2 regions of the Kribbella sp. NPDC050820 genome follow, and region 1 is predicted to be linked to the other one. Evidence: riboswitches for the same ligand, from Rfam matches in the RefSeq annotation. Region 1 holds a riboswitch; the other holds the start of a gene.

Region 1 (5,644 bases):
CCTCGCAAGTCCCTGCCGACGCACACGCCGGGTGCGACTCATCGCTTGAGGTAGCCGCCCGCTGGGCACTGGTCCGGCACGATGACGATCGACGGGGACGGGCTGTACCTGGTCGCCGGGTTGGCTCTGCTGCTGGGCGCCGTACTGCCTCGTCTGCTCCGCCAGTACGCCGTCTCCGCGCCGATCGCGTTCCTCGGCGCAGGTCTGTTGCTCGGCCTGGCCGTCGACCGCGCGCAACTCAGCCCGATCGCTGAACCCGAGCTGACCGAGCACCTGGCTGAGCTGACCGTCATCATCGCTCTGATGGGTGTCGGGCTGGCGATCGACCGGCCGATCAGCCTGCTCCGGTGGAGTGTCACGTGGCGGCTGCTGTTCGTTGCGATGCCGGCCTGTGTCGCTGCGCTGACCGGAGTGGGCTGGCTGCTCGGTCTGGCTCCGGCGACTGCGTTGCTGATCGCCGCCGTACTCGCGCCAACCGATCCGGTGCTCGCTTCCGACGTACAGGTTGCCGGGCCGACGACCGGTGAGAGCGCTGAGCCGGACGAGGAGGACGAGGTGCGGTTCGCACTGACGTCCGAGGCTGGGCTGAACGACGGTCTGGCGTTCCCACTCGTCTATCTGGCCGTCTTCGCGGCCACCAAGTCGCACTCGGTGTGGGAGTGGTTTGGTTGGTACGTCGTAGGTAAGACAGTGGTCGGGGTCGCGGTCGGCCTTGGCGCGGGTTGGCTGCTGGGCAAGATGGCGTTCAGTGCGCCCGCGAAGAGCTTCCGGCTGGCGGACTCACGTGAGCCAGTCCTCGCGCTGGCCATGACGCTCGGCGTCTACGGGCTGACCGAGGTGCTGCACGGGTACGGGTTCATCGCGGTCTTCGTCGCCGCGCTCGCGCTTCGGGCGGCCGAGCGGAGTCACGAGTTCCACGCGGAGCTGCACAACTTCATCGGGGAGCTCGAGCACATCCTGACCTGGGGAATCCTGCTGCTGCTCGGCGTCGCGATCACCGGTGGCCTGCTCGAGCCGCTCACACTGGCCGGCGCGGTGAGCGGCGTACTGCTGGTGCTCGTCGTCCGGCCGGTCGTCGCGTGGCTGTCACTCGCACGCTCGGAGCTGGATCGCTCCGAGCGCTGGATGACGGCGGCCTTCGGGGTCCGGGGGGTGACGTCGGTCTACTACCTGGCCGCCGTCGGGGTGCATTTCGCGACCGACCTGCCGTGGCTGTGGGCGACCGTCGGCTTCACCGTCGTGCTGAGCGTCCTTGTGCACGGCGTTGCCGCGACGCCTTTGATGCGTACGCTCGACGGCCGTCGGCGGTGAGCGCGCCTGCGGGCGGCGTGAGCCCGTGCCGGACGGCGGAGGCGGCGTTGATTCCGGCTGCGATCTCCTTCAGAACCTTGAACATGACTCCATCGTCCGCGGCTGGAGGCGTTCCCAGAAGTGGCGCTGGGGACGACTATCGCTAAGATTGTGACATGGGACAACGGACGGTTTCTGTCCTCGCGTACGACGGGATGACGGCCTTCGAGGCCGGGATCGTGATCGAGGTGTTCGGGCTGGCCTGGCCGGACATCGACCAGCCGTGGTACGGGCTGAAGGTCTGCACCGAGACACCGGACCCGATCCGCGTGCTCGGCGGCGCCACGCTGAGCACCCCGCACGGCCTGGACGACTTCGCGGCCGCGGACACGGTCGTCATCCCGAGCGTCCACGACCCACGCGGTGAGACGTCGCCGGCGCTGATCGAGGCGCTGCAGACTGCGCACGGGCGTGGCGCCCGGATGGTGTCGATCTGCTCAGGCGCGTTCGCGCTGGCTGCGGCCGGTCTGCTCGACGGACGCCGGGCAACGACGCACTGGCGGTACGCCGACATGCTGCGTGAGCGCTATCCGAAGATCCACGTCGATCCAGAGCCGCTCTACACGGACGAAGGCGACGTACTCACGAGTGCGGGGTGTGCCGCAGGGCTGGATCTGGCCATGCACCTGGTGCGGAAGGACTACGGCGCGGCCGTGGCGAACGCGGTCGCCCGGCGGCTGGTGATCCAGCCGTACCGGGCCGGCGGGCAGGCGCAGTACATCGAGTCGCCGGTGCCGCCGGACCCCGACGACGCTTCGGTCGCGCGGAGCCTCGAGTGGGCGCTGGAGCATCTCGCCGAGCCGATCGGCGTACCGGATCTGGCCAGGCAGGCGGGGTTGTCGCCGCGGACCTACCTGCGGCACTTCGTGAAGGCGACCGGGACGACACCGGGCAAGTGGCTGATCGCGCAGCGGATCCAGGCGGCTCTGACGATGCTGGAGACCGGTGACGCCCCGGTCGAGGAGATCGCGACCGCAGCCGGCTTTGCGACACCGGTGACGCTGCGTCATCACTTTGCCAAGCAGCTTCACACCTCGCCGTCGGCGTACCGCCGTACTTTCCGGGCCCGGCACGGTTGAGATCGAGTGTCTCGGATGGTGGGAACCGAAGACACAATATGGACCCGATTGGGTAATCTCGGGGGAGCTCATCCAGAGGGACTGAGGGAAACGGCCCGTCGAAGTCCCGGCAACCCTCCCCGTTGAGGTCCCGTCCGGGACCCTCGCGGCGGAACGGTGCCAAATCCGTCCCGCGCCGAGATCCGGTGTCCGGGGAAGATGAGGAGGGAACCTCACTCATGAGCCTGACCGCCACCCACACCATCCGTGAAGGTGCCTTCGGCAACGGTACGCACCTGAGCTGTCGCGCCTGTGGGGCGAAGTCGCCGCTCGGTCCGTTCTACGCCTGTACGGAGTGCTTCGGTCCGCTCGAGGTCGGGTACGAGTACCCCACCATCACCCGCGAGCAGATCGAGGCCGGACCCAAGAACATCTGGCGCTACCAGCCGCTGCTGCCCGTCCCGGTCGACGTGGCCAGCTTCCCGAACACCGAGCCCGGCTACACCCGGCTGATCGACGCCGGCAACCTCGCCCGCGAGCTGGGCCTGCGCAAGCTGTGGGTGAAGGACGACTCGGGCAACCCCACGCACTCCTTCAAGGACCGCGTGGTCGCCAGTGCCCTGAGCGCCACCCGCGAGCTCGGCATGAAGGTCTTCGCCTGCCCCTCCACCGGCAACCTGGCCAACGCCGTCGCCGCGGCCGCCGCCCGGGCCGGCATCCGCTCGGTCGTGTTCATCCCGCACGACCTCGAGCGCCCCAAGGTCATCACCAGCGCCGTGTACGACGGCACGCTGGTCGCGGTCGAGGGCAACTACGACGACGTGAACAAGCTGGCCTCCGAGATCGCCGGCGAGGAGGAGGGCTGGGCGTTCGTCAACGTCAACGTCCGCCCGTACTACTCCGAGGGCTCCAAGACCCTCGCCTTCGAGATCGCCGAGCAGCTCGGCTGGCGGCTGCCGCAGCAGATCGTCATCCCGGTCGCCTCGGGCTCCCAGCTGACCAAGATCGACAAGGGCTTCACCGAGCTCGGCAAGCTCGGCCTGGTCGACGCCACCGACTACAAGGTGTACGGCGCCCAGGCCACCGGCTGCTCGCCCGTCGCGCAGGCGTTCCGGGACGGGTACGACGTGGTGAAGCCGGTCAAGCCGGACACCATCGCCAAGTCGCTCGCGATCGGCAACCCGGCCGACGGACCGTACGTGCTGGACGTGGCCCGCCGTACCGGTGGCGCGATCGAGGACGTCACCGACGAAGAGGTCATCGAGGGCATCCGGCTGCTCGCCCGCACCGAGGGCATCTTCACCGAGACCGCGGGCGGGGTGACGGTCGCGACGCTGAAGAAGCTGGTCGAGACCGGCCAGCTCGACCCCGAGGCCGAGACGGTGATCATCAACTCCGGCGACGGGCTGAAGACCCTCGACGCCGTGGCCGACCGGGTCGGCCCCAAGGTGACCATCCCCGCGTCGTACGACGCCTTCGTGAAGGCAGGCCTGCAGTGAGCGTGAGTGTCCGGGTCCCGACCATCCTGCGCCAGTACACCCAGGGCGCGTCCTCGGTCAGCGCCGAGGGCGCGACGCTCAGCGAGGTGCTCGAGTCCCTCGACACCGCCTACCCGGGCATCAAGGGCCGCGTCCTCGACGACTCCGGCGAGCTGCGCCGCTTCGTCAACGTGTACGTCGACAACGACGACGTACGCTTCGCCGACGGCCTGCAGACCTCGGTGAAGGACGGCGGCGAGATCTCGATCATCCCCGCAGTCGCCGGCGGCTGATGCGCGCTGTTCTGGTTGAGCAGTACGGCGTCCTGCCGACTGTTGCCGAGGTAGCGGACCCGGAGCCGAAGCCCGGTGGTGTCGTCCTGAAGGTCGAGGCCACCGGGTTGTGCCGCAGCGACTGGCACGGCTGGATGGGGCACGACCCGGACATCGTCCTGCCCCACGTCCCTGGGCACGAACTGGCCGGAACGATCGCCGCCCTCGGCCCCGGGGTGACCGGCCGGCAGATCGGCGACCGCGTGACCACGCCGTTCATCTGCGCGTGCGGCACGTGTGAACAGTGCCTCTCCGGGGACCAACAGGTCTGCCCCAACCAACTCCAGCCCGGCTTCAACTACTGGGGCTCGTTTGCGGACTTCGTCGCCGTACCGTTCGCCGCTGTGAACCTGGTCCGGCTGCCGGACGACCTGTCCTTCGACACCGCCGCCGGCCTGGGCTGCCGCTTCGCCACCTCCTTCCGCGCTGTCCGCCAGGTCGGCCGAGTCGTCGCAGCGGAGAACGTCGTCATCTTCGGCTGCGGCGGCGTCGGGTTGTCGGCGGTCATGATCGCGGCCGCTCTCGGCGCCCGCGTGATCGCCGTCGACACGAACCCCGACGCGCTGGACCTCGCCCGCACGTACGGCGCCGCCGACACCGTCTTGGCGTCTGCCGACACCGTGTCCCAGCTCCGTGACCTCACCGGCGGCGGCGCCCACGTCACCATGGACGCCCTGGGTTCCAACGACATCGTCCAGCAAGCCCTCCTCGCCCTGCGCCCCCGCGGCCGCCACCTGCAAGTCGGCCTCCTGCCATCCGGCGTCCAACTCGACGTAGGCCGCCTGATCGGCCAGGAGTTGGAATGGCTGGGCAGTCACGGCATGGCCGCCCACGCCTACCCCGAGATGCTGAACCTCGTTGCCGCCGGCAACCTAGACCCCGCCGCGCTGATCACCCGCACCATTCCCCTCGCCGAAACCCCCACCGCCCTGGCCGCCCTCACCAACGGCACCCCGGCCGGCATTACGATCATCCGCCCGTAAGCCGCCCTCCGGCACACCCCGGCCACCGTCCATCGGGCAACGCACCGAGGGTTTGCGCAGGAACTCGGGGCCTTGAACATGCTATGTCCTGTTCAAGGTCACCGCCGCGCGTCAGGACCCGCTCAACGGTCTTCCTCGAACATGCGGAGTCGTACCGTCAGGATGGGATCAAGGGGAACGCGGGCGAGGCGGGGTCTGGCCGACTCCGAGATCCAGTGCCTGATCTCAGCCACGGACGCCTGGGCATCCGTCAACAGGTCGGCCAACCTCATCAAGGCCACGTCCAGCGTCGGCTTCGCTTCGCTCACAGTCGCCGTACCCGCGTCACCCGGACAGCACGGCTCACCTTCGGCCACTCTCGATCAGCGGTCGCGCCAGGCGAGTGGGGATGTCACCAGCGCCGCTTCGGCGAGGCGGCGGGCGAAGGGGGTTTGGATGCGGGC
Region 2 (5,644 bases), on a different contig from region 1:
ACGCCTCCCCGGAGTACGACGAGCTCTTCGTCGGGCTGTCCACGCCGACCGAACCGACCCTCTCGTACGTCGTGTCCGCCTCGACCGGCGCCGTACGCGCACTGCCCGAGCTCGTCCGCGGGTCCGGCGGCTTCACGTCACCGGCCATCACGGTCGAACGCCGGCTCGAGCCCGGCCGCGAGGTGCCGTACTTCCTGATCAGCCGCGCCGACCTGGACTACTCGTCCCCGCGACCGACCATGCTCTACGGGTACGGCGGCTTCCGCATCCCGATCCTGGCCGAGTACCGGCCCGGCTGGCCGGCATGGCTGGCCGCCGGCGGGGTGCTGGTGATCGCGAACCTGCGCGGTGGCGGCGAGTACGGCAGCGCCTGGCACGACGCTGGTCGCCTGAAGAACAAGCAGAACGTCTTCGACGACTTCATCGCCGTCGCCGAGCACCTGCGCGACACCGGCGTGACCACGTCGGAGCAGCTCGCCATCCACGGTCGCAGCAACGGCGGTCTGCTGGTCGGCGCCGTGATGACGCAGCGGCCCGACCTGTTCGCGGTCGCGCTGCCGGGTGTCGGCGTACTCGACATGCTGAGGTTCCACCTGTTCACGGTGGGGGCCGCGTGGACGTCGGACTTCGGGCATCCGGGCGACGCGAAGCAGTTCGAGGACCTGCTGGCCTACTCGCCACTGCACCGGGTGCAGGACGGGACGGCGTACCCGGCCACGCTCGTGGTCACCGGTGACCACGACGACCGGGTGGTGCCGTTGCACAGTCACAAGTTCATCGCCGCGTTGCAGCATGCCCAGTCCTCCGCCGAACCTGTCTTGACCAGGGTCGAGGTCAACACCGGCCACGGCTTCGGGAAACCCGCCGCGATGGTCGCGTCGGAATGGGCGGACCTACTGGCGTTCGCTGCTCACCATGTAGGCCTTGAACCTCCTGAGCAGTAGGAGGGCTGCATCACCAGATGCGAGGCGCTTGGAGGTCGCGGGGGTCGTCGGCGGGCTGACAGCCGTGCGCGGACTCCTCGTACTCCGACCGCGGTCCGCTGGTGGCCAGCGTCCGTACGGCGTTGACGAGACGGTCCACGTGCTCTCGGGTCGTCCCGAGGCCGAGGCTCGCGCGGACCGCCGTACCGTGCTCGGGGGAGTCCGCGAGCAGGTGGCCGACGAGCGGGTGCGCACAGAACTTGCCATCGCGGACGCCGACGCCGTACTCGGCGCTCAGCGCCGCGGACACCAGGGTCGAGGTCAGGCCGGCGACGGTGAAACACACCGTGCCGACGCGGTCCGCGTCCTGGCCGAAGATCGAGTACGTCGTGACGCCGGGAATCTGCGCGAGACCGGTCCGGAGCCGGGCGAGCAGGCTGCGCTCGTGCTGCTCGATGGCGTCGCGGTGCTTGCTGATCGCCGCACAGGCCGAAGCCAGCGCGATCGCGCCGATCACGTTCGGGGAGCCGCCCTCGTGCCGCGCCGGGCCGGTCGCCCAGACCACGAGGTCCTCGGTGACCGCAGTCGTCGCGCCGCCGCCGTACAGGTAGGGCTCAGCGGCGTCCAGCCAGTCGGAGCGGCCGATCAGGGCGCCCGCGCCGTACGGCGCGTAGAGCTTGTGGCCGGACAGCGCGACCCAGTCGACGTCGAGCTCGGCGATGTCGACCGGCCGGTGCGGCGCGAGCTGCGCGGCGTCCAGGCAGACACGCGCACCGTGCGCCTTGGCGACGGCCGCGATCTCGGCGATCGGGAAGATCTCGCCGGTCACGTTGGACGCACCGGTGACGACGACGAGCCGCGGGCCCTCGGGCGCGTTGCGGAGCGCGTCGGCGACGTTGGTCACCGCCTCGCTCGGGCTGGCCGGCGCAGCGAGGCGCACGGTCCGCTCAGCCGGCCAGGGCAGAAGCGCGGCGTGGTGCTCGGACTCGAACACGATCACGGTCGCGTCAGCTGGTACGGCGTGGGCTAGTAGGTTGAGCGCATCGGTCGTCTGCCGGGTGAAGATCACCTGGTCGTCGTCACGGGCGCCGATGAAGGCATGCACCTCGGCGCGGGCCCGCTCGTACCACTGCGTGGTAATGCGGGAGGCGTAGCCGTTGCCGCGGTGCACCGACGCGTACGACGGCAGTGCCGCCTCGACGCTGGCGCGCACCGACTCCAGACACGGCGCGCTGGCGCCGTGGTCGAAGTTCGCGTAGTCGGTGACCCGGCCGTCGGCCAGTGGGACCAGCAGGTCGGAGCCGACGGTGGCGGGGATGCTGCCGGTCGCGAGGCGGGCCACAGTCGGCCGCGCGGTCGTCGTACTGGCAGGCTCGAGGATGGAGAGGATCGACATGCTGCTGCTCCCAGGAAGTCCGCACTTGCCGAGCGGGGTATCCGCACGGCCTGGTCTTCACCCGGGGCACCCCACCGCGGAGGAGGGTTGCCGGCCAGCGAGCCGGGGCTTGACGCTGGCGCTCATGACCTGCCGAAGACGGTAACGAACGGGCTACGGTCGACGCCAGTGGCTATCTCATGTGATGAGATGGGCGAACACATCGTGGACAACTTGGGGAACGCATGACTTGGAGAGCACCTGCCGTCGAACGACCGGCCGGCTCGTTGACCGCCCCGGAGCGCTCGTTGCTCCAGGGCTACCTGGATTTCTACCGCACCACGCTGCTGTTCAAGTGCGCAGGCCTCACGGCGGCGCAGCTGGCCGAGCGGCCATCGCCGCCGTCGAACCTGTCGCTGCTCGGGCTGATCCGGCACCTGACCAAGGTCGAGCGGATCTGGTTCCGGATCCACTTCGCCGCCGATCCCGCCGAGCCGGTGTTTCCGCTCGAGCTCGGGAAGGACGCGGACTTCGAGCTGATCGATGCTTCGCTGGCCGAAGCGGAGTACGACGGCCTGATCGAGGAGTGGAAGCTGTCCGACGAGGCTGCTGCCGGGCACTCGCTGGACGAGCGCTTCACCTTCAAGGAAACTGAGTCGACGCTGCGGATGATCTACATCCACCTGATCGGCGAGTACGCCCGGCACTGCGGCCACGCCGACCTCGTCCGTGAACAACTGGACGGCACCACCGGCGCCTAAGCTGCGGACCTGGTCCGGTCGTGGCGCCGTGACGCTACGGATGGGGCAGCGTGATCGGCGTGTGACACGTGGGACTCGAGAGGTAATCGGGGTAGCCTGAGGTATATGGCGACCCGCACGTCTTCCCCGGCGCGGGCGCAGAAGTCGGCAGCCAACCGGCCGAGTACGGCGCGGTCGGCTGCTGGTGGACGCTCCCGTCCGTCAGGCGCCCAGAAACGTGGGCAGAGCACGAAGCGCGGCGGTGGATCCACCGCGGCGCGGACCAGCACGCCCAAAGTCAGCGGACCGGGCCCCTTCGCGGCCGCCATGCTCGCGCTCGGCCGCGGCTTCGTGAAGCTCTGGATCGGCATCGCGCACCTGCTCGGCGGCATGGTCCGCGGGATCGGCAACGGCGCCCGCGACCTCGACCCCGAGCACCGCCGCGACGGCGCCGGCCTGTTCCTGATCGGCCTCGGCGTCGTGGTCGCCGCTGCCATCTGGTGGCAGCTGCCAGGTGCCGTCGGCAACGTCATCCGGACCGTCGTCGGCGGCAGCGTCGGCATGATCGGCTGGGCCGTGCCGCTGATGCTGCTGTTCATCGCGCTGCGCACCATGCGCCACCCGGACCGCAACGGCCCGGCCGGCCGCCAGGTAATCGGCTGGACGACGTTCGCGCTCGGTGTGCTCGGCCTGATCCATATCGCCAACGGCCTGCCCCGGCCCGGCAACCCGGCCGACGCGCCGATCCAGGAGGCCGGCGGCGCGATCGGGTACTTCATCTCCACGTTCCTGTCCGACCTGCTCACGCAGTACGTCGCGGCCCCGCTGCTGGTCCTGCTGTCGATCTTCGGCGCCCTGGTGATCACCGGGACGCCGGTCTACGCGATACCCGTGCGGGTCCGCGCGGCCTTCGACGTACTGATGGGACGTACGGCGCTGCCCGAGGACGCACCGTCCGTCGTGGCCGCGCCGACCGACGACACCGTCCGGCTGACCCGCAAGGAGCGCCGCGCCAAGGCCGCCGCCTCCGAGGACGAGGACGGCGAGCCCACGGTCAAGCCGTACGACTCGCCGGTGCTCGAGGGGCGGGAAATCAGCAAGCGCGGCCGCAAGTCGAAGGCCGCGCCGCCTCCCCCGGAGGAGGACGCGTACGACGCCGACGCCGCGGCGGCCGCCGTACCCTCGCCGTCACCGGTCGTTGCCTCGGGCAAGTCTTCTTCGGACTCGCCGCCCGAGCCGCCGCCGCACACGCCGCTGCCGCGGCGGGTCGAGCAGCTGAGCCTGTCCGGCGACATCACCTACACGCTCCCCGACGGGCAGATGCTCAAGCCGGGCTCGGTGCACAAGGCGCGGACCAAGGCGTCCGACCAGGTCGTCGACCGGCTCACCGAGGTGTTCGAGCAGTTCGGCATCGACGCCCAGGTCACCGGCTACACCCGCGGCCCGACCGTCACGCGGTACGAGGTCGAGCTCGGCTCCGCGGTGAAGGTCGAGAAGGTCACCGCGCTGTCGAAGAACATCGCCTACGCGGTCGCCTCGGCCGACGTCCGGATCCTGTCGCCGATCCCGGGCAAGTCCGCGATCGGCATCGAGATCCCGAACACCGACAAGGAGATCGTCAGCCTCGGCGACGTGATCCGGTCGGCGACCGCGCGCAACGACCACCATCCGATGGTGGCCGGGCTCGGCAAGGACGTCGAGGGCGGGTTCGTCGTCGCGAACATGGCGAAGATGCCGCACCTGCTGGTCGCGGGCGCCACCGGTTCGGGTAAGTCGTCGTTCGTGAACTCGCTGATCACCTCGATCCTGATGCGGGCCACGCCGGACGAGGTGCGGATGATCCTGGTCGACCCCAAGCGGGTCGAGCTGAACAACTACGAGGGCATCCCGCACCTGATCACGCCGATCATCACCAACGCCAAGAAGGCCGCCGAGGCGCTGCAGTGGGTCGTCCGCGAGATGGACATGCGGTACGACGACCTGGCCGCGTTCGGGTTCCGGCACGTCGACGACTTCAACAAGGCGGTCCGGGCGGGCAAGGTGAAGCCGCCACCGGGGTCCGAGCGGGTGCTGACGCCGTACCCCTATCTGCTGGTGATCGTCGACGAGCTGGCCGACCTGATGATGGTCGCTCCGCGTGACGTCGAGGACTCGATCGTCCGGATCACCCAGCTCGCGCGTGCGGCCGGCATCCACCTGGTGCTTGCCACCCAGCGGCCGTCGGTGGACGTCGTGACCGGTCTGATCAAGGCGAACGTGCCGTCGCGGCTGGCGTTCGCGACCTCGTCGCTGGCCGACAGCCGGGTCATCCTGGACCAGCCTGGCGCGGAGAAGCTGGTCGGCCAGGGTGACGGACTGTTCCTGCCGATGGGCGCGAGCAAGCCGATGCGTATCCAGGGCGCCTGGGTCACCGAGTCCGAGATCCGCGGCGTGGTCGAGCACTGCAAGGAGCAGCTGCAGCCGACGTACCGCGAGGACGTCACCGCCGCGGCCGGCCCGAGCCGGGAGCTCGACGACGAGATCGGCGACGACATGGACCTGGTCGTCCAGGCCGCCGAGCTGATCGTCTCCACCCAGTTCGGCTCCACCTCGATGCTGCAGCGTAA

What was found. Region 1 has a riboswitch for S-adenosylmethionine ahead of thrC (threonine synthase). Riboswitches for the same ligand answer to the same signal wherever they lie in the genome.
Region 2: it holds a riboswitch for S-adenosylmethionine, as region 1 does, so the genes downstream of both, AB0H36_RS15535 (aminotransferase class V-fold PLP-dependent enzyme) here and thrC (threonine synthase) in region 1, are expected to answer to the same signal.

What each region holds. Positions count from the first base shown of each region.
Region 1 covers NZ_JBFAHB010000055.1:29,149-34,792, reverse strand. Annotated here, with positions in the region: gene AB0H36_RS34325 (DNA-3-methyladenine glycosylase 2 family protein) at 1-54, shown strand, start outside; gene AB0H36_RS34320 (cation:proton antiporter) at 82-1,311, shown strand; gene AB0H36_RS34315 (helix-turn-helix domain-containing protein) at 1,467-2,429, shown strand; SAM riboswitch class I at 2,495-2,634, shown strand; gene thrC (threonine synthase) at 2,648-3,907, shown strand; gene AB0H36_RS34305 (ubiquitin-like small modifier protein 1) at 3,904-4,179, shown strand; gene AB0H36_RS34300 (zinc-dependent alcohol dehydrogenase family protein) at 4,179-5,201, shown strand; gene AB0H36_RS34295 (HD domain-containing protein) at 5,564-5,644, opposite strand, start outside.
Region 2 covers NZ_JBFAHB010000014.1:103,065-108,708, reverse strand. Annotated here, with positions in the region: gene AB0H36_RS15540 (prolyl oligopeptidase family serine peptidase) at 1-944, shown strand, start outside; gene AB0H36_RS15535 (aminotransferase class V-fold PLP-dependent enzyme) at 955-2,319, opposite strand; SAM riboswitch class IV at 2,336-2,449, opposite strand; gene AB0H36_RS15530 (DinB family protein) at 2,544-3,059, shown strand; gene AB0H36_RS15525 (DNA translocase FtsK 4TM domain-containing protein) at 3,165-5,644, shown strand, end outside.